2 regions of the Paraburkholderia dioscoreae genome follow, and region 2 is predicted to be linked to the other one. Evidence: predicted binding sites of a transcription regulator. Region 2 holds the regulator's gene; the other holds the start of a gene.
What was found. The regulator LexA, encoded in region 2, represses DNA repair genes until DNA is damaged. The targets are predictions, from matches to a motif close to ACTGTATNNNNATACAGT.

Region 1: a site for LexA is predicted at 3,683-3,700, ahead of PDMSB3_RS14930 (ATP-dependent helicase). Genes of this name have one in related genera too.

The regions. Positions count from the first base shown of each region.
Region 1 is NZ_LR699553.1:3,332,865-3,343,316, forward strand. It holds gene PDMSB3_RS14915 (AzlC family ABC transporter permease) at 1-44, shown strand, start outside; gene PDMSB3_RS14920 (AzlD domain-containing protein) at 41-364, shown strand; gene PDMSB3_RS14925 (DUF4088 family protein) at 650-1,420, shown strand; gene PDMSB3_RS14930 (ATP-dependent helicase) at 1,515-3,641, opposite strand; gene PDMSB3_RS14935 (hypothetical protein) at 3,881-4,144, opposite strand; gene PDMSB3_RS14940 (hypothetical protein) at 4,262-4,714, opposite strand; gene PDMSB3_RS14945 (RNA-binding S4 domain-containing protein) at 5,042-5,260, shown strand; gene PDMSB3_RS14950 (hypothetical protein) at 5,360-5,545, opposite strand; gene PDMSB3_RS14955 (MATE family efflux transporter) at 5,544-6,956, shown strand; gene panS (ketopantoate/pantoate/pantothenate transporter PanS) at 7,300-8,259, shown strand; gene PDMSB3_RS14965 (phospholipase D family protein) at 8,475-10,151, shown strand; gene fumC (class II fumarate hydratase) at 10,166-10,452, shown strand, end outside.
Region 2 is NZ_LR699553.1:1,919,415-1,929,866, reverse strand. It holds gene PDMSB3_RS08615 (SDR family oxidoreductase) at 1-442, shown strand, start outside; gene PDMSB3_RS08610 (CysB family HTH-type transcriptional regulator) at 641-1,567, opposite strand; gene PDMSB3_RS08605 (sulfate/molybdate ABC transporter ATP-binding protein) at 1,654-2,712, opposite strand; gene cysW (sulfate ABC transporter permease subunit CysW) at 2,712-3,755, opposite strand; gene cysT (sulfate ABC transporter permease subunit CysT) at 3,752-4,645, opposite strand; gene PDMSB3_RS08590 (sulfate ABC transporter substrate-binding protein) at 4,784-5,824, opposite strand; gene lexA (transcriptional repressor LexA) at 6,140-6,790, shown strand; gene PDMSB3_RS08580 (hypothetical protein) at 6,911-7,255, shown strand; gene PDMSB3_RS08575 (DUF2939 domain-containing protein) at 7,352-8,002, shown strand; gene PDMSB3_RS08570 (universal stress protein) at 8,064-8,528, opposite strand; gene nodI (nodulation factor ABC transporter ATP-binding protein NodI) at 8,813-9,727, shown strand; gene PDMSB3_RS08560 (ABC transporter permease) at 9,815-10,452, shown strand, end outside.

The DNA of each region.
Region 1 (10,452 bases), 1.4 Mb from region 2:
CCAACCTGCGCGGCACGGGCAAGACCGCGGAGGCGTCGCGATGAACTATGTCGTTCTGATTCTCGGCATGGCGGCCATCACGTGGGTGATCCGCGCCGCCGTCTTCGTGCTCGGCGACCGGCTGGTGTTTCCGCCGCTCGTGCGCGCCGCCCTCGGCTTCGTGCCGGTCACCGTGCTGACCGCGATCATCGTGCCGATGGCGGTTTCCCCGCACGGCAGCGAAGCCGAACTGACCTGGCGCAATCCGCAACTGGTCGGCGCACTGGCCGCGGTACTCGTCAGCGCGTTGACGCGGCGGCCGCTTCTGACCATCGCGGTCGGCCTGACGGTGTTTTTTGCCTGGCAAGGTCTCGTGCTGAAATAAGCGCACGCCGCATTCATGGCTGCATCCGCGTCGTCCCGGCTTGCGGCAAGCGCGCGCATGCCGGGCGACGCTTCCCTCTAAAGCGGGCGCCCGCACCCGGTATACCCTTAAGTTTCCCCCAGATCCGCCGTTATGCAGTCGAGGTCCGCTCGTCGGGATACGTCCCGCTGGTTACGCGGCAACAGGCAGGAATCAAGCGCGCCGGCATCGAACGCCGCGTCTCCCAAGGCCCGCGCGGCCGGGCGGCGCGACAAGGCCGCGCGGCAGGACCAAACGGGATAACTCATGGGTCAAATCACCCTTACGCTCAAAGACGAGACCATTGCGACACTGCGCAAGGATTTCGACGCTTTTCTGCGGGTCTCGCTGAAGCTCGATCCGCAGTTCGCGACGCCGTCGTTCGAGGATTTCTTGCGCGCCAAGCTGCTCGACAACATGGTGCCGCTGACCGAACACGCGGTTCAGCGGATGTTGCAGGGCGGCCAGTACGCCTGGGCCAAACGCACGCTCGACAAGGAATTTCCGGACGTCGTCGCGATCCTGATGCGGCAGGCGGGCGAATTCGGCTTCGGCTTCGCGGCCCGCTCGGAGTGGACCCCGGAAGAGCTGGCCAAGCAATGCCGCGAGTGGGCGGCGGCGATCGTCAAGGAAGCGGAAGGCGACGCCGCGCTGATCGACCCGCTCGCGGCGCAGATCAAGAGCGCGGCGCAAGACATTCAGGCGCTCGAGGAAGTCATGCAGACGCCGGCCTGGCGGCTGGTGGAGTCGCTGCGCCAGCGCGTCTACGAGGCCAAGGTGGCGTGTGAAACGAGCGTGGGCAGCACCGCGCGCGAAAAGCTCGGCGAACTGCGTGGGCTACTGCGGCTGGGGATTTCGCACGGTTCGTTCCAGAAGCAGGAAGCGCAGCAGATCATGGAGTTCCTGCGCCTGCTCAAGCCAGAGATTTTCGTGGAAGAGCCGTACGACGTGTTCTCGCGCATGGCGGCCTGGCTGCGCAACTTCTTCGTGCCGCCACGTCCGGCGCCACAGCAACAGCAGCAACGCCAGTCGCGCTGAAGATCAAGATCTTCGGAAACTGGCGCCGGGGCACCGGCAGCCGGCAGATCAGCTCGAAGCGCCGCGTGTAGAGCAGAACGACTGCGGCGCCCTCTCAATCCCACATCTTCCTGAGCTTCGCCCCTATCTCGATCTTCGCCCGCGCGGCGGCGGCAAGCCCGGTCGCCGTGGGCGCGCTCGGAACCGGTACGCGCGGCCATGCATAGGCGTCGAACAACGGCATCAGATGCGCGGGAATGAAGCGCGTGCGCGACGCCCACACGTGACGGTCGCCCATATGCGTCTGGTTGTGCACGTAAAAGCGCTGCGGCACGACGATATGCAGATCCTCTTTCGCGCGCGTCATCGCCACGTACAGCAGACGGCGCTCCTCATCGATTTCCTCTTCGCTGCCCGTGCCGAGGTCGGACGGAATGCAGCCGTCCACGCCGTTCAGCACGAACACGTTGCGCCACTCCTGCCCCTTCGCGGAGTGGATCGTGGAGAGGATCAGGTAGTCCTCGTCGATCAGGGGGACGCCGGATTCGTCGCTGGTGGCGTCGGGCGGATCGAGCGTCAGTTCGGTCAGAAAGCGTTCACGCGACGGATACGTGCCCGCGATGCTCTCCATCTGCAACACGTCCGCATGACGGATCGCGGCGTCCTCGTGGTTGCGCTCGAGATGTGGCTCATACCAGCGGCGCACCATTTCGAACTCGGCGGGCCACGGTGTCTGGCGGCCGTACACGCTCGACATCAGCTTGACGAACGGATGCCAGTCTTCCTGCGCGCGAGCCGGCGCGGCGAACGCGGCCAGCGCGCCGCCGGCCGTGTCGGCGGGATTGCCGCTGCCCGCGCGCGCGACGATTTCGTCGAGCACCTTCGCCGCCGTGGCGGGCCCTACGCCCGGCAGCAACTGCACGACGCGAAACCCGGCCACGCGATCGCGTGGATTTTCCGCCCAACGCAGCACGGCGAGCACGTCCTTCACGTGTACCGAATCGAGAAACTTCAACCCGCCGAACTTCACGAACGGAATGTTGCGCCGGGTCAGTTCAATTTCTAGCGCGGCGCTGTGATGCGAGGCGCGAAACAGCACCGCCTGCGACTTGAGCTTCATGCCCTGCTCGCGCGCCTCGAGCACCTGTTCGACGACGTAGCGCGCCTGATCGGCTTCGTCGGCGACGCTCACGAGGCGCGGGCGCTGCGCCGACGCCTTGTCCGTCCACAGATTCTTCGTGTAGCGCTCGCTGGCCAGTTCGATCACCGCATTCGACGCCGCCAGAATCGGCGCAGTCGACCGGTAATTGCGTTCGAGCGTGACCTGTTTGGCCGGTGGATCGAAGTGCGCGGGGAAATCGAGAATGTTGCGCACCGTGGCGCCGCGGAACGAGTATATCGACTGGGCGTCGTCGCCGACCACGGTCAGGCCGCGGCCGTCCGGCTTCAGCGCGAGCAGGATCGACGCCTGCAGCCGGTTGGTGTCCTGATATTCGTCGACCAGCACGTGGTCGAAACGCGCCGACAGGTCGGCGGCGATGGCCGGCTCGGCGGCCATATGCGACCAGTAAAGCAGCAGGTCGTCGTAATCGAGCACGCTCTGTTTCTGTTTCGCCTCGACGTAAGCAGCGAACAGCATGCGCAGATCGGCCTCCCATTCGCGGCACCATGGAAACGCCTTGTCGAGCACCTGGCCGAGCGACGCGCCGGTGTTCACGACGCGCGAATAAATGGCAAAACACGTGCCCTTGGCCGGGAAACGCCGCTCTTTCGCCGACAAACCGAGCTCGTGGCGCACCAGATTCATCAGGTCGGCGGAATCCTCGCGGTCGTTGATCGTAAAAGCCGGCGCGAGGCCGATCAGGTCCGCGTACTCGCGCAACAGCCGCGCCCCGACGCTGTGGAACGTGCCCGACCATGTCAGCCCTTGCGCGAGCGCGGCTCGCGTGCCGAGCGCCGCGCCGGCAATGCGCGTGACGCGGCGAATCATTTCGAGCGCGGCGCGGCGCGAAAAGGTCAGCAACAGGATGCGGCGCGGATCGGCGCCATTCACGACCAGATTGGCGACCCGATGCGCGAGCGTGTTGGTCTTGCCCGAGCCGGCGCCCGCGATCACCAGCAATGCGCCGGGTGGCGCCGTAGGCGTGTCGGCGCCGTATTCGACGGCTTCGCGCTGCGCGTCGTTGAGCCTGGCCAGCCAGGCGGCGGTATCGAACGACGGGGATTCGGCGACGGAGAGCACGATCGGTTTGGGCGGTGGGTGGATTCAGTATGGCGACGCACACTGTATATCCATACAACCCCGATGGGCAAGCGCCCCTTTTTTTCGACCGTGCTTCATCAGCGACGTTTATCCCGCCGTATATCAATTGAGCGCAAAAAAAATGGCCCGTGGCGTGAAAGCGCACGGACCATTCTCTGATCTGAAGCCACAACGGAACAGCCGCTCCCGCGCCGCGGTCTTGTCTACCGCGAAACCTGCTACTGCTTCTTCGCGTCCTTCACATTCGCGTCGGCGTTGGCCTTGTCGGCGTCAGCTTGCGCGTCGGTTTTCTTCTTGTCGGCCTTGGCTTGTGCGACGGACGCTTTCTTGTCCGCCTTCGACTGCTCCTTGGCCGCCTTCTTGTCGGCATGCGTGACCGGCGCCGTGGCCGGATCGCTAGCCTGCGCGAAGGCAACAGAAGACAGGCAACCCGCGATCAACGCGGCGTAGATCCTGGACTTCACGGACTGGGTGATTCTCATGCGATACCTCCATCAAACGAGATGCGCGGACCTCGCGGTCCGTCAAAGCAAGTTCGTCAAAGCGGCGGCAGCAGTCCAAGCCGTTGCGCCGCCGCTCTGCCGCTCTGCCGCTCAGTCTTAGTGCTTGACGTCAGCGCCGTCCGACTGGTCGGCCGCCTGCCCTTGCATGTCCATCTTCATTTCGTTGTTGGCGGCCTGTTTGTCCGCCTTCTGGTTGATCTTGGCGCCGCGCACCTGTTCCTTGTACTGCGACTTGGCTGCCTTCTGCTGTTCCTTCAGTTCCGCCTTGGATGCCTTCTTCGACGCACGATATTCAGCGTTGGCCTGGGCATTGGCGTCGCGCTTCTGCACCAGCGGGTCGGTCGAACCCGACGCCGTCAGACGCGCAGGCGGCGGCGTCACCGGCTGCACGCCCTGCGCGGCGGGGGCCACGTCGGCGCCTTGCATCTGGACCTGCGGCTGGCCATTGGCACCCTCTGCCGGTTGCGCAGTCTGCGCGACGGCTGCGGTAGCCGCGAAAGCGGCGGCGCTAAGGGCGGTGCTGATCAGAAGCGTACGAATCTGGGTCATGGCTAATCCTCTCTAAAGTTGTTGTGACGCGGGCGACCTGTCCGGTCTGCACATTCCTGAGTCGCTGTGTGAGCGCCCTCTGCGCGCCTCGCCCGGTCTACTCGCTGCCAGATAAATCCAGCAGGCTTTCCCACTGACCTGCACTTTACGAGTGAAGTTCGATTCCTCCGACCGGTGTTACGCAACGTTTCACTTTCTGACAAGCGCATAACATCTGCTTGCAGATACTCACGCGAAATGCATGCGATTTCGGCGCGCACCTCGAACTTCATCCAGGGCAAGCTTCTGGCTTATCATGCGAACCCTTTGCCTGAAGGCGCAAACGCCATGCCCAACCTTGATTTCACGCTCACCGGCGACTACGTCGAACTGCACAATCTCCTGAAGATAACCGGGCTGGCGGACAGCGGCGGCTCGGCAAAAATGATGGTGGCGGACGGTGCGGTCACCGTCGACGGCCGGGTCGAAACGCGTAAAACCTGCAAAATCCGCGCGGGCCAAGTCGTATTGCTCGGCGACACGCGGATTGCGGTCCACGAGGCTTGACCCGCAGGCCGTCGCCACGCAACTCCGGGAACCCGGAGGATCGCACGCACCAAAATCGTGCTTCGTCCATCGACAGCGCGGCGCCCAGGCAATAAGCTGTCAGTTTCGACAGATAAACAATCGGCTGACACATTCGGCTGGCGATTGTCCCGTGCTTTCGTCAGGGCTCACCGAGCCGCCGCCCTCGCCACCGCTCGCGCGAATGCCGCGCCCGCTGTCGTGCTTGTCGTTCGCTTGTTGCCGCTCGTTGCCGCTTATCGCCACTTCCGCCGCCAGGCGCTCCATGACTCAATCCGGCTTCACCCGGGTGGCCGCAAGGCCGCCAACCCTGACCCGCCACGCGGCGGACACCGCCCGGCTCGCCGCGCCGCTCGCCATCGCGCAACTCTCGCAAATGGCAATGGGTGTCACCGACACGATCCTGCTCGGCTCGCTCGGCCCGGACGCACTCGCAGCCGGCGGCCTCGGCGCGAACCTGTTTTTCGTGGTGGTCACGCTGCTGCAAGGCGTGCTGACCTCCGTGAGCGTGAGCGTGTCGCACGCGCGCGGCGCCGAGGACGAGGGCCGCGTGCCGCATATCTACTGGACCGGCTTCGTGCTGTCCGCGCTGCTGTCGGTGCCGGCGTTCTTCCTGCTCTCGTTCGCCACGCCGATCCTGCTCGCCTTCGGCGAACCCGCCCTGCTCGCGCACAACGTCGGCGAGTACGCGGCGGTGCTGCGCTGGGGGTCGCTCGGCAGCCTGATCGGCGTCGGCCTGATGCGCTCGTTCCTGCCCGCGATCGGCGCGGCCAAACGGCTGCTGTGGGTCTCGCTGGTGAGCGTCGGGGTGAACGGTTTTCTCAACTACGGCCTGATCCACGGCGTCTATGGTTTGCCGCGGCTCGGCTTTCTCGGCTCGGCGGCCGCGACCTCGATCACCGTCTGGCTGAGCGCGCTCGTGCTGATGGCGCTATTGCACCTGCGGCCGCGTTATCGCCATTTCGTCGTCGCCACCCGGCCGAATGTGCCGCTGATGGGCGAACTGTTCGGCATCGGCTGGCCGGTCGCGATCACCTACGGCGTCGAGTCGACGCTCTTTCTCGCCACCGGCCTGATGGTCGGTCTGCTCGGCGAGTCGCAACTGGCCGCACATCAGATCGCGCTGAACGTCGCCTCGGTGGCGTTCATGGTGCCGCTCGCGATCGGCCAGGCGGCCAACGTGCGAGTCGGCTTCTGGTCCGGCGCCGGCCAGCCGCTCGCCGCGCGCCACGCCGGGTTTGTCGCGCTGGCGCTCGGCGTCGGCTTCATGACGCTGTCGGGCCTCGTGCTGATCGCCGCGCCGCACTGGATCGTCGGCCTCTATCTGCAGCTCGACGATCCGGCCAACGCGGCCACGGTCGCGCTCGCGAGTTCGCTGCTCGGCGTGGCCGCTATCTTCCAGATCGTCGACGGCATGCAGACGGTCGGTTCCGGCTGTCTGCGCGGCCTGAAAGACACCCGCGTACCGATGATCGCCGCCGCGTTCGGTTACTGGGTGATCGGTTTTCCGACCGGCTACACGCTGGCGTTTCACTTCGGCCTGGGCGCGCGCGGCTTGTGGTGGGGACTCGCCGCCGGCCTCGCGAGCGTCGCGCTGCTGATGACGCTACGCTTTCACAAATTGAGCCTGCGGCGCGTGCCGGCGAAGCCCGGCGCGCAGCCGGCCAAATCCGTTTGAAGCCTGGCTTGCGGCGCGTTCCGGCGCCGCCCGGCGCGGCGCCTGCCGGTGCCGTTTCAGCACGGCGCCTATGGTTGCACGCGCAACCATAGGCGCACGGAAAACTCGCCGCGAAAGTAAAATACGCGTTTCGGCGCACTCACGCACACCCGCGCCCGCACGCCGAAAACCCGCTTGCGCGCCTCACGAAGGCCCGCGCCGCCTGCGCCGCCCGAAGGCTCATCACCCGCCATCACGGCTCGCCACTCTCACGCGGCAGATTCCCGGCAGCACGCCACCACTGTTGGCGCGCCGCTCGATCGACCCTGCTTCTCGCGATAAAACATAACAAGGATCACCCGCCATGCTTGCCCGCGTCACCCGTCTTTTTCCGCTCTGGGCCGTGCTCGTTTCGATTGCGGCGTACTTCTCGCCCGCCTCGTTCTCAGGCATCGCGCCGCACGTCACCACGCTGCTGACCATCATCATGCTGGCGATGGGCGTCACACTCTCCGTGGCCGATTTCCAGCGTGTCTTCACGCGGCCCGCGCCGGTGATCGCCGGCATCGTGCTGCACTATCTCGTCATGCCGCTCGCCGCATGGGTGATCGCCAAGGCGCTGCGCATGCCGCCCGATCTCACCGCCGGCATGGTGCTGGTAGGCAGCGTGGCAAGCGGCACGGCGTCGAACGTGATGATCTATCTAGCGCGTGGCGACGTCGCGTTGTCGGTGACGATCAGCGCGCTGTCCACGCTAGTCGGCGTATTCGCGACGCCGCTGCTCACGCGTCTTTACGTGGACGCCTCGATCGCCGTCGACGTGCACGGCATGCTGGTGAGCATTCTGCAGATCGTGGCGTTGCCGATCGTGGTCGGCCTGATCGTCAATCATCTGTTCGGCAAGGTGGTGCGCAAGATCGAACCGGTCCTGCCGCTGATCTCGATGATCGCGATCGTGCTGATCATCGGCGCGGTGGTGGGCGGCACGCAGAAGAGCATCGCGTCGGTCGGCCTCGTGGTGATGCTGGGCGTGGTGCTGCATAACGGCATCGGCTTGCTCGGCGGCTATTGGGGCGGGCGTCTGCTCGGCTTCGACGAAGCCGTGTGCCGCACACTCGCAATCGAAGTCGGCATGCAGAACTCGGGCCTCGCGGCCACGCTCGGCAAGCTCTATTTCACGCCGATCGCGGCGTTGCCGGGCGCGCTGTTTTCGGTGTGGCACAACCTGTCGGGCTCCTTGCTCGCCGGCTACTGGGCAGGGCGTCCCGCGAAAGGCTCGACGCATGTGGACAGTGAACAGGTGTTGAACGCCGAACGCGGCTAGCGGGATTTTCGCGCGGTGATAGCGCGGCGCGTTCGCTTCCTGATAGCGTTGCGCTGCGCCGCGTCGCACCACGCGAGCACCACGCGAGCAACAGGCGGGAGCAACAAGCGGAGCAACGAAACCCGCCAGCCTGATTCCCCTTAGAATGCATTTCTCGACAGCGTGAGCCATTCACGCGCTGCCGCCATGAGAAGTCTGCAAACCAGGGGAAAAGCGTGCCGTCGTATCAAGATCAGAACCGGACCGCACTACAACACAAGTGCGCGTTCAGCACACCCCGGCGTAGTTTCGCCTGGGGCACAACGAGACATTTCTTCCTGCTGTGTTGCGCAACGGCATTTTTGACCGCCTGCGCTACGAGGCCGCCCGCCACCGCATTCGAGCGCCACGTCACTCACGCACTGCCCGTCACGGAAGCCACACCGCTTCGCACAGCACTCATGCCGGTCGAAGCCGCGCATCCGGATCAGTCCGGTTTCCGGGTGCTCGCGAACGGCACCGACGCGTTGCAGATGCGCATTGCACTCGCGCGCGCGGCGACCCGAACGCTCGACATGCAGTACTACATCGCCAACGAGGACACCACCGGCAAACTGCTGCTCGGCGCCGCGCTTTATGCGGCCGATCACGGCGTGCGGGTGCGCATGCTGGTCGACGATCTCAACTTCAAGGACATCGACCGCGTAATGGCGGGCTTGAACTCGCACGAGAACATCGAGATTCGCGTGTTCAATCCGTTCGGCAGTGCGCAGCAAGGCGTGTTCGAACGCACCACGAACGTGTTCACGCAGATCGGCCATTTCACGCGCCGCATGCATAACAAGGCGATGATCGCGGACAACCAGCTGGCGATCGTGGGTGGCCGCAATCTCGGCGACGAGTACTTCAGCGCGAGCGAAACGCTGCAGTTCCGCGATCTCGACGTGCTGGCCGCCGGCCCGATCACCGCCGACATCTCAGCGAGTTTCGACGACTACTGGAACAGCAGCATCGCCTATCCGTTGCGCGTGCTGAACAAGCAGAAATTCGACGCGAAGGAACTGGACCAGACACGCGACGAGTTGCGCCAGCACTGGCGCACCAACGCCGACCCGTACAACGCGAAGCCGCTGAACGCCACCCCGCTCGCCTCGCAGATCGCCAAAGATCAGCTCGGTCTCACGTGGGCGCCGGCCGAGTTCAAAGCGGACCTCCCGGAGAAGATCGTCCACCCGTCGCCGGATTACGTGAGCCCGCCCATGCAGCGGCTCGGCGAATTGATGCGCGACGCACAGAAAGACTTCCTCGTCATTTCGCCTTACTTCGTGCCGCATGAAGCAGGTGTGAAAGCGGCCGGCGAGCTCACGCATCGCGGCGTACGCATTGCCGTGCTGACGAATTCGCTCGCCGCCACCGACGCCGTCGCCGTGCAGGCCGGCTACAACCCGTTTCGCGTGCCGCTGCTGCAACAGGGCGTCGAGTTATACGAATTCAAGCCGGAGCAGCACATGCCGCGCGTCGGCTTTACGGGCTCGCGTTCGCGCGCCAGCCTGCATGCGAAAACGTATGTGATCGACCGGAAGATTCTGGTGATCGGCTCGATGAACCTCGACCCGCGTTCGGCCAATCTGAACACCGAACTGGCGTTGGTGATCCACAGCCCCCCGCTCGCCGACCAGGTCGCGCAAATCTTCGAACGCGCCACGGCGCCCGACGAAAGCTATCGCGTCACGCTCGCGGACGAAGCGCAGCTTGCCTATCTGCGCTCGATCGGCGCACCGCTCTCCCCGCTCGTGTGGACCGACGTCGAAGACGGCATGCGCCGCACCTACATATTCGATCCCCAGGCCGGTTTGTACCGGAATGCGCTAACAGGTCTATTCTCCCTATTGCCCGTCAACGCAGAACTTTGAAAGCGGAGTTGAACATGACTGAAGACGTACGAATGGAGCGTGACACGTTCGGCGAAATCGCCGTGCCGAACGCTCGTCTATGGGGCGCGCAAACGCAGCGCTCGCTGCAGAATTTCCGCATCTCGACCGAGAAGCAATCGCCCGAACTCATCACTGCGCTGGCCGTCATCAAGCGCGCCGCCGCCGAAGTCAACCTGGACCTCGGCGTGCTCGACGAGAGCAAGGCGAAGGCGATCATCGAGGCCGCCGACGAGATCATCGCCGGCAAGCACCCGGATGAATTTCCGCTTGCCGTCTGGCA
Region 2 (10,452 bases):
TTTCGGTCTTTATGGCGCGTCGAAGTTCGCCATCGAAGCATTAACCGATAGCTACCGCTATGAGTTGTCGAAGTTGGGCATCGACGTAGTTCTCGTCCAACCCAGCAACTATCCGACGAATATTTTCGCGAGCGCGCAGCGGCCAGGCGACGCCGCGCGCGGTACTGGGTACGGCGAAATCGGCGCAATTCCGGGCAAGATGGTAGAGACGTTGATGGAGCTGTTCGAAGGTGACGACGCTCCGAACCCGCACGACGTAGCCGAAGCCATTGCGCGGGTAGTCGAACAACCAAACGGCACGCGTCCCGCACGCCTGGTAGTCGGGCAATCGTTCGGCGCTGATGTCCTTAACGCTCAAGCAGTGTCGATCCAGACGCAGTTGATGAAAGGTCTCGGTCTCGGAGAGTTCGTCGAACCGCTGAAGGACTTGGCGGCCAATTGACAATACGTCTCTGGCCGGGATGCCACGCCCTGTCACTGTCCGTTTTATGCCTGGCTATCTACCGCAACAAGATGACCAGTTGCAGATAGCGTTTCGCAGCAGGGTTCGCACCCAGGGAGTCCTTGCGGAAGATCGGATAGGACAACCTTCTTTTCCAGGTGAAGGGCCTAACGGCCCTTCAACGACCCAACGCATCCATCAGACCGCTTCGCGCAACTGCGCGGCGATGTCCGCTTCGTTCAGTTGCGGCGCGAACATCTCGATCAGCCGGTACGCGTATGCGCGCAGGAACGCGCCCTTGCGCAAACCGACTCGCGTCGTGCTCGCTTCGAACAGATGCTGCGTGTCGAGCGCGACCAGTTCCGTGTCGCGCTTCGGGTCGTAGGCCATCGCCGCGACCACGCCGATGCCCATGCCCAGTTCGACATACGTCTTGATCACGTCGGCGTCGATCGCGGTCAGCACGACGTCGGGCAACGCACCCGCTTTCGCGAACGCCTGGTCGATGTGCGAGCGGCCCGTGAAATCCTGGTCGTACGTGACGATCGGGAATTCGGCGATCTCGTCGAGCGTCAGATTCGGCCGGCCCACCAGCGGATGCCCCTTCGGCACGACCACGACGTGATGCCACGAATAGCACGGGAACGTGACGATATCCGGGAAACGGTCGAGCGCTTCGGTGGAGATGCCGATGTCCGCTTCGCCGTTGATGATCATCTGCGCGATCTGTTGCGGACTGCCCTGGCGCAGCGCCAGATGCACCTTCGGGAATACCTCGGTAAATTGACGGATCACCTTGGGCAGCGCGTAGCGCGCCTGCGTGTGCGTGGTGGCCACGACAAGATGGCCGCTATCCTGATCGGCATACTGGCGCGCGACGCGGCGCAGATTCTCGGCGTCGAGCAGCATCCGCTCGATCAGCTGATGCACCGCCTTGCCCGGCTCGGTGAGGCCCGTCAGACGCTTGCCGCGTCGAATGAAAATATCGACGCCGAGTTCGTCCTCCAGATCCTTGATCTGTTTCGACACACCTGATTGCGACGTGTACAGAACGTTCGCCACCTCGGTCAGATTCATGTTCTGACGCACGGCTTCGCGCACGAAGCGCAATTGCTGGAAATTCATCTGTATGTCTCCGGTTCGTCCAGAGTTGAGTTATTTGAGTTTGCCTGAAACACCGGGTCGTGTTGCTACGCGTAGCCGCACGGCGCTCATTGCGCCGGAAACACGCGCAATGCACGCGGCACCGCCGTCACACCGTCGCCGATAGAGAGCTGCAGATCGCGCCACGCTTCTCGATCGAGTTCGGCTTCGAGCAGGTTGCCCTCGCGGCCCGCGAGTTCGACCCGCACCGAGCCGCCCAGCGTCACCACGCGCCGCACGTCGACGACGATACCCTCGCGATGACCGGACGCCTGCGGATACAGTTGCAAATCGTGCGGACGCACATAGGCGAACGCCGGGCCGCTGAAATCGGCCTTGATCGACACCGGCAGCGCCGCGCCGTCCACCACGAAACCGCTCGCGTCGACGTTGCCATGCAGACGGTTCGCCGCGCCGAGAAACTCGTAGACGAACGAGGTTTGCGGATGATCGTACACGTCCTGCGGACTACCCACCTGCTCCACGTGCCCGCGATTCAGTACGACGATACGGTCGGCCACTTCAAGCGCTTCTTCCTGGTCATGCGTGACGAAAATCGTCGAGATATGCAGATCGTCGTGCAGGCGCCGCAGCCAGCTGCGCAGTTCCTTGCGCACCTTCGCATCCAGCGCGCCGAAGGGTTCGTCGAGCAGCAGCACCTTCGGCTCGACCGCCAACGCGCGCGCGAGCGCGATCCGTTGCCGCTGGCCGCCCGACAGTTCCGACGGATAGCGTTGCGCGAGCCAGTCGAGTTGCACGAGTTTGAGCAGCTCATGCACCTTCTCGCGGATCACCGCTTCCGAGGGACGCTCCTTGCGCGGCTTCACCCGCAGGCCGAACGCCACGTTCTCGAACACCGTCATATGACGGAACAGCGCGTAATGCTGGAACACGAAACCCACTTCCCGCTCGCGCGCGCCGACCGTCGCCACGTCCTGGCCTTGCAGCACGACCTGGCCGCCGTCCGCGTATTCGAGCCCGGCGATCACACGCAACAAGGTGGTCTTGCCACAACCCGACGGCCCGAGCAGCGCAACCAGTTCACCCGGCGGAAAGTCGAGTGTGACGTTATCGAGCGCGACGAAATCGCCGAAGCGCTTCTGCAGGTTACGAACGGTGATACCCATTACAGCTCTCCTTGCTTGAGCGGGTGTTGCTGCGATGCATGCGTGGCTTGCGTTGCTTGACTGACAGTGGCCGGAATCGTGACGGGGCCGGCGTACGCGGGCACATCGCGCGCGGCCGACAGTTCCGCCGACATATGGCGCTCGGCGAGCAGCTTCAGGCCGAGCGTCACGAGTGCGAGCAGCGCCAGCACCGACGCCACGGCGAACGCCGCCGAGAAGTTGTACTCGTTGTAGAGAATTTCGACGTGCAGCGGCATGGTGTCGGTCTGGCCGCGAATATGGCCCGACACCACCGACACCGCGCCGAACTCGCCCATCGCCCGCGCGTTGCACAGAATCACGCCGTACAGCAGGCCCCATTTGACGTTGGGCAGCGTGACGCGGCGGAAGATCTGCCAGCCCGACGCGCCGAGCACGTGCGCGGCTTCTTCTTCGTCGTTGCCTTGCGCCTGCATCAGCGGAATCAGCTCACGCGCGACAAAGGGGAACGTCACGAAGATCGTCGCCATCACAATGCCCGGCACCGCGAAAATGATCTGGATGTTGTGATCCTGCAGCCACGGGCCGAACCAGCCCTGCGCACCGAACATCAATACATAGATCAAGCCGGAGATCACCGGCGACACCGAGAACGGCAGATCGATCAGCGTGGTCAGCAGCGCCTTGCCGCGGAATTCGAACTTGGCGATACACCATGAAGCCGCGAGGCCGAACACGAGGTTCAGCGGCACGGCGATCGCGGCGGTGATCACGGTGAGCTTGATCGCCGAGAGCGCGTCAGGATCGGCAAGCGATTCCAGATAGAAACCGAGTCCCTTGTTCAACGCCTGATAGAACACGGCGACGAGCGGCACAACCAGGAACAGTGCGAGAAACAGTAGCGCGACGCCGGTCAGAATCCAGCGCACGACGGGCGGCTCGGTGACCGGATCGGGACGGCGCGCGACGTTCAACGGCGCGCGCGGCGCCACGGCCACGGCGGCGTTATTCACGCCGCTCACGCCATTCACGCCGTCCGCTCCATTCACGGTTCTGCGGCTCATTGCACACCCCCGCCGACGGCCGCAACACTGGCGGCAGGCGCCGGACCCGCGCCACCGCGGCTCGTGCGGCGCTGCAGATACCACTGCAAGGTATTGATCAACAACAGCATCAGGAACGACACCACCAGCATCACGACCGCGATGGCAGTCGCACCCGCATAGTCGTACTGCTCCAGCTTGGTGATGATGAGAAGCGAGGTGATTTCGGACTTCATCGGCACATTGCCGGCGATGAAAATCACCGAACCGTATTCGCCGAGCGCGCGGGCGAATGCCAGCGCGAAGCCCGTCAACAGAGCCGGAAACACCGCCGGCAACACTACGCGGCGAAACGTCAGCCAGCGCGAGGCGCCCAGGCACGCGGCCGCTTCCTCCTGTTCGCGCTCGAACTCTTCGAGCACCGGCTGCACCGTGCGCACCACGAACGGCAGACCGATGAACGTGAGCGCGACCAGCACGCCCGCCGGCGTAAACGCGATCTTCAGCCCGAGCGGTTCGAGGAACTGCCCGATCCAGCCATTGCCCGCGTACACGGCTGCGAGCGAAATACCGGCCACCGAGGTGGGCAGCGCGAACGGCAGATCGACCACGGCATCGACGATGCGCTTGAACGGAAACGTGTAGCGCACCAGCACCCATGCCACCAGAAAGCCGAACACCGCATTGATCAGCGCGCCGCCGAGCGCGGAAAAGAACGTCAGGCGATACGACGCGAGCACGCGCGGCGAGCTCACCGCGCGCACGAACTGGTCCCAGTCGAGCGTCGCGGTCTTCAGAAAGGTCGCCGCAAGCGGAATCAGCACCACGAGGCTCAGATACGCCACCGTGATGCCGAGTGTCAGGCCAAAACCGGGCAACGCGCTCGGTTTTCGGAAGGTCAACGTCGTCATGCTCGTTACTCGTTCAGGTTGATGCTCGTGTTACCGGCCGCCGGGCCCCGGCTGGCCAAAAGCGCGCCCCTGGGGGCGCGCTTGGGAGTGACGCGTGAGCGTATCGCTTTGCCTATGCCGTTGCAGGCATGGACGGTATTACTGCGGCTGGTAGATCGAATCGAATACGCCGCCGTCGGCAAAGTGTGTTTTCTGCGCGTTGGTCCAGCCGCCGAACGAATCGTCCACCGTGTACAGCTTCAGCTTCGGAAACTTGGCAGTCAACTCGGCCGGCACCTTGTTCGAACGCGGACGGTAGAAGTTCTTCGCCGCGATTTCCTGCCCTTCCTCGCTATACAGGAAGTTCAGATACGCTTCGGCGACCTTGCGCGTGCCGTGCCTGTCGACCACCTTGTCCACCACCGCAACCGGCGGCTCCGCCAGAATGCTGACCGACGGCACGACGATCTCAAACTTGTCCGGACCGAATTCCTTCAGCGACAGGAAGGCTTCGTTTTCCCACGCGATCAGCACGTCGCCGATACCGCGTTGCACGAAGCTGGTGGTCGCGCCGCGCGCGCCCGAATCCAGCACGCCGGCATTCTTGTAGAGCTTGCCGACGAATTCCCTGGCCTTCTGGTCATTGCCGCCCGGCTGATGCTCGGCGTACGCCCAGGCAGCGAGGTAGTTCCAGCGCGCGCCGCCCGACGTCTTCGGATTCGGCGTGACGATCGAGACACCCGGCTTGATCAGATCATCCCAATCCTTGATGTGCTTCGGGTTGCCCTTACGCACCAGAAACACGATCGTCGACGTGTAGGGCGATGCGTTATCCGGCAAACGCTTCTGCCAGCCCTTGTCCAGCAGCCCCTTGTTGGCCAGTGCGTCGATGTCGTAAGCGAGCGCGAGCGTCACGACGTCGGCCTGCAGACCATCGAGCACCGAACGCGCCTGCGCCCCGGAGCCGCCGTGCGACTGCTTGAAAGTGATCGTGTCGCCGGTCTTCGCCTTCCATTCCTTGCCGAACGCCTGGTTGATGTCCTGATACAGCTCACGCGTCGGGTCGTAGGACACGTTCAGCAGCGTCGTGTCGGCAGCGTGTGCCTGTGCCATCGCGCCGAGCGCGCCCGCCGCACCCAGTGCCAGCGCCACGATGAGTTTCTTCGTCCTGCCCGCCAGCCCCGTACCTTGGTGATTCATGTCAACTTTCTCCGCGTCGTAATTCGCTGAAACAGCGTGTGGTGTTGCTCTGCGTCGCGGTCACGTGCACATGAGCGCCAACTCGGAGGCCAGTCTATCGAAGCGCTTTCATCATTAAAAATAATGTTTATTCATTCTTTAATACGCAAAAGTGGTAATGGCAGCTGGATAAGGCGTTGCGGCACGAAAACGGGTGTTGGAGCGTCTTTTGACGGCGCTGCAACGCCACCCTTCGGCACGAACTTAAAGTAAAGCTTGAATTGCGCCCGATACTGTATAAAAATACAGTCACCTGTTCATCCATACAGTGGCGCCATGACCAAACTCACCGCACGACAGCAGCAGGTTTTCGATCTGATCCGCAGGGCTATTGAACGCACCGGCTTTCCGCCCACCCGCGCGGAGATCGCCGCCGAACTGGGCTTCAGCTCGGCCAACTCGGCAGAAGAACATCTGCGCGCGCTCGCCCGCAAGGGTGTGATCGAGCTCGCGGCGGGCGCGTCGCGCGGCATCCGCCTGCTGGCCGGCCCGGAAGATTCGCCGCACCAGTTCACGCTGCCGCACGCCAGCATCATGCAACTGTCGCTGCCGCTGATCGGGCGGGTTGCCGCGGGCAGCCCGATCCTCGCGCAGGAACATATCTCGCAGCACTACGCGTGCGACCCGGCGCTGTTCTCGAGCAAGCCCGATTACCTGCTGAAGGTGCGCGGGCTGTCCATGCGCGACGCGGGCATCTTCGACGGCGACCTGCTCGCGGTGCAAAAGAAGAGCGAAGCCAAAGACGGCCAGATCGTCATTGCCCGGCTTGGCGACGACGTCACGGTCAAGCGCCTGAAGCGCCGGCCGAACGGGCTCGAACTGATCGCCGAGAACCCCGATTACGAAAACATCTTCGTTGAAACCGGCAGTGCGGAGTTCGCGCTGGAGGGTATCGCCGTCGGGCTGATTCGCCCCGGCGAGTTCTAAGCACACTGGTTCCAGGCGCCTGGAATTCAAGCGCTCTGGTTCCAAGCCCCGTCTTGCCCGTTCGGCAGAATAGAAAGCCACGCCAACGCCGCATCAATGTTGCATCGTCTGGAGAGTCTCATGGAACGCCTTGCCCGCCTGCTGCCTTTTCGCCAGTTCGGTCGTCTGCGCCATCTTCGCAAGCTGGTGCCCTGCTCATTGATCGAGGCGCCCACGGCCAGCACGCCGTCGTTATTCGACTCGCCTGCTAGCGCGTCGAGCCTGCCCTCGTCGTTGCCGGCGTTTGCCCGCGTGTCGTTGAATTCGGGTTTGAATACGGCCGAGCCGGCGCGGCGCGCACCGGTGCGTGTCTATCACGGCCCATCGCGGCTCATCATGGTCGGCACGGTAGACGCCGTATGCCGCATGATCGACCGCTGCATTGCCGACGAAGCAAACTTACGTGGTGCGGTATTCGAGTCTTGATCGGCCTTCAATCGGGTGGCGATATTGCTTCGCATGGGATCGTTTTTGCGTGGCGGCGGTCCACGTTAGATCACACCTGACGGAGAGCCCCATTCGATGGCCGTTCTGAAACGCACCAAAGGCGGCGCTACCCGGCCGCTGATCGTCACGCTGCTCGTGATTGTGGTGATCGCCGCGCTCGGGTTCGCGTACGCGACGCCGTATATTGCGCTGAACAATCTCAAACGCGCGGCCGATGCGCGCGACGCGCAAACGGTCAATCAGTACGTCGATTTTCCCGCGCTGCGTGAGAGCCTGAAGCAGCAGGTCGCCGGCTTGCTGACACGGCGTCTCGACGCACACAGCAACGGTAATCCATTGGCCGCCATTGGCGCGATGATCGGCGTTGCGCTGATTGGTCCGCTCGTAGATGCCTATGCCACCCCAGACGGCGTGGCGGCCCTGTTGAACGGCATGCCGCCGCGCGGCGATCCGGGCGAGCGGCCGCCCGTGCCGGCTGCCACGAACACTCCATCGGATGCCGCAGCGACTTCACCCGCGCCGGCAGCACCCGCCACTGGCACCGCAGCCAATGGCAATGGCAACGCCGCGCCCCCGCAACCGCCGCAAACCACCGCGGGCTATCGCGGCATCAACGAGTTCGTCGTCACGTACCAGCATGGCGCCGGCGACGCACGTTACTCGGCGATCTTTCAGCGCGAGGGCGTATTCACATGGAAGCTGGCCGCGGTCAATCTGAACGAATGACCGTCTGATGTCGTCAGGCTTGGGCGGCCGGCCAGTCAAACACACTCCCCGAGACCGTGCGTCAAGCCGCTGCTTGCTGTTGCTCCTGCGCAGAAGAACAGGCCACCAGAATGCTGCACGAGACGCGGTCGAGCAGCGGCGTATTACCCGCACCCATCCACCAACGTGACAAGCCCGTACGGCAGCGGTGGCCGACCACCACGAGGTCGACATGCAATTCATTGGCGAGGTTGGCGATCTCGTCGATCGGATGGCCGAACGCGAAATGCCCTTGTGCGCTCACGCCTCGCTCGGTGAGCCAGTCCACGCCTTCCTGGAGGATGTCGCGGGCGGTCTTTTCGAAGCTGCCGCAAGCCACATCGGTCAGCAGGCCCGCGCTTTGCGCAATGCTCGAACGCATGTCGACAACCGACAACAGGTGAGTTTCGGCTTTCAGATCCATCGCCAGGTCGGCGCCGCAACGCAACGCTTTGCGGCCTTCGCGCGAGCCGTCGTAGCACAGCAGGATTTTCTGGTAGCTCGCCATGATTTTTCTCCCTTCGCGCGGGACGCACGATCTGAATGAATCATGGTGCGCCGCAATTCAGGTTGCAAGGGATGGAAAACGCTAACTGCGCGCTACTGGACGCCAGCCGCGCCCTAAACAGGTGCGCGCGCCGCCGGGCGGCGTCCGCAGGTCGATGCCGCAGTGCAGGAAACCCACGCCGGAACGTCGGGAGCGAACCGACGCCGGGCAGCCGATGCCCTAGAATAGGCGGCCTTCCCGGCCATTCGCGTCATTCATGTCTTTCCCGGAGACTCGTTCGATCCATGCCTGAAGCCGCCATCGAATTTCACGAGGTCAAGAAAAGCTACGGCGAAAAAACGGTCGTCGACGGGCTGTCGTTCCATGTCAACCCCGGCGAATGCTTCGGCCTGCTCGGCCCGAACGGCGCGGGCAAGACCACCACGTTGCGCATGCTGCTCGGCATCGCGGCGCCGGACGCGGGCACGATCCGCCTGTGCGGCGAGCCGATCCCCAGCCGCGCGCGCGTGGCCCGGGCGCGCGTCGGCGTGGTGCCGCAGTTCGACAATCTCGACCCCGACTTCACGGTGCGCGAGAACCTGCTGGTGTTCGGCCGCTACTTCGGCATGAGCGCCGCGCAATGCCGGGCGATGGTGCCGCCGCTGCTCGAATTCGCGCGCCTCGAAAGCAAGGCGGACGCGCGCGTGAGCGACCTCTCCGGCGGCATGAAGCGGCGCCTCACGCTGGCGCGCGCGCTCGTCAACGACCCCGACGTGCTGATCATGGACGAACCGACCACCGGCCTCGATCCTCAGGCGCGGCATCTGATCTGGGAGCGGCTGCGCTCGTTGCTCGCGCGCGGCAAGACCATTTTGTTGACCACCCACTTCATGGAAGAAGCCGAACGGCTCTGCCACCGGCTATGCGTGATCGAGGAAGGACGCAAGATCGCCGAAGGCGCGCCGAGCGCGTTGATCGCCTCTGAGATCGGTTGCGACGTGATCGAGATTTTCGGACCCGATCCGGTTGCGCTGCGCGATGAACTGGCGCCGCTCGTCGAGCGCACCGAGATCAGCGGCGAGACGCTGTTCTGCTACGTCAACGACGCGCAACCGGTGCATGCACGCCTCAAGCAGCGCGCGGATCTGCGCTATCTGCATCGGCCGGCGAATCTGGAAGATGTGTTCCTGCGGCTCACCGGTCGCGAGATGCAGGACTAGAGGCGCATGGATATCGGCATCGCACGCAACGCGCTACGGCTATAACGAAGAAGGAAGCCCCTCGAGGGGCACGGCACGAGACACGCAATGAACGCACGCACATACGAAAGCCCGGGCGACACGCCATCGAAACAGGAAACCTTCGCCGCCTTTCCCGCGAACGCAACCAACTGGATCGCCGTATGGCGCCGCAACTATCTGGTGTGGAGAAAGCTTGCGATCGCCTCGATGTTCGGCAATCTCGCCGATCCGATGATCTATCTGTTCGGCCTCGGCTTCGGGCTGGGGCTGATGGTCGGCCATGTGGACGGCGTGTCGTATATCGCCTTTCTCGCCGCGGGCACGGTGGCGTCGAGTGTGATGATGTCGGCGAGCTTCGAGTCGATGTATTCGGGCTTCTCGCGCATGCACGTACAGCGCACCTGGGAAGCGATCATGCACACGCCGCTCACGCTCGGCGACATCGTGCTGGGTGAAGTGATCTGGGCGGCCAGCAAGTCGATACTCTCCGGCGCCGCGATCATGCTGGTGGCCGGCGCGTTGGGCTACGCGAATTTTCCGTCGATGCTGCTGGCGTTGCCGGTCATCGTGCTGACCGGGCTCGCGTTCGCGAGCATCGCTATGGTCGTCACGGCGCTCGCGCCTTCGTACGACTTCTTCATGTTTTATCAGACGCTGGTGTTGACGCCGATGCTGTTACTGTCCGGCGTGTTCTTTCCGGTGTC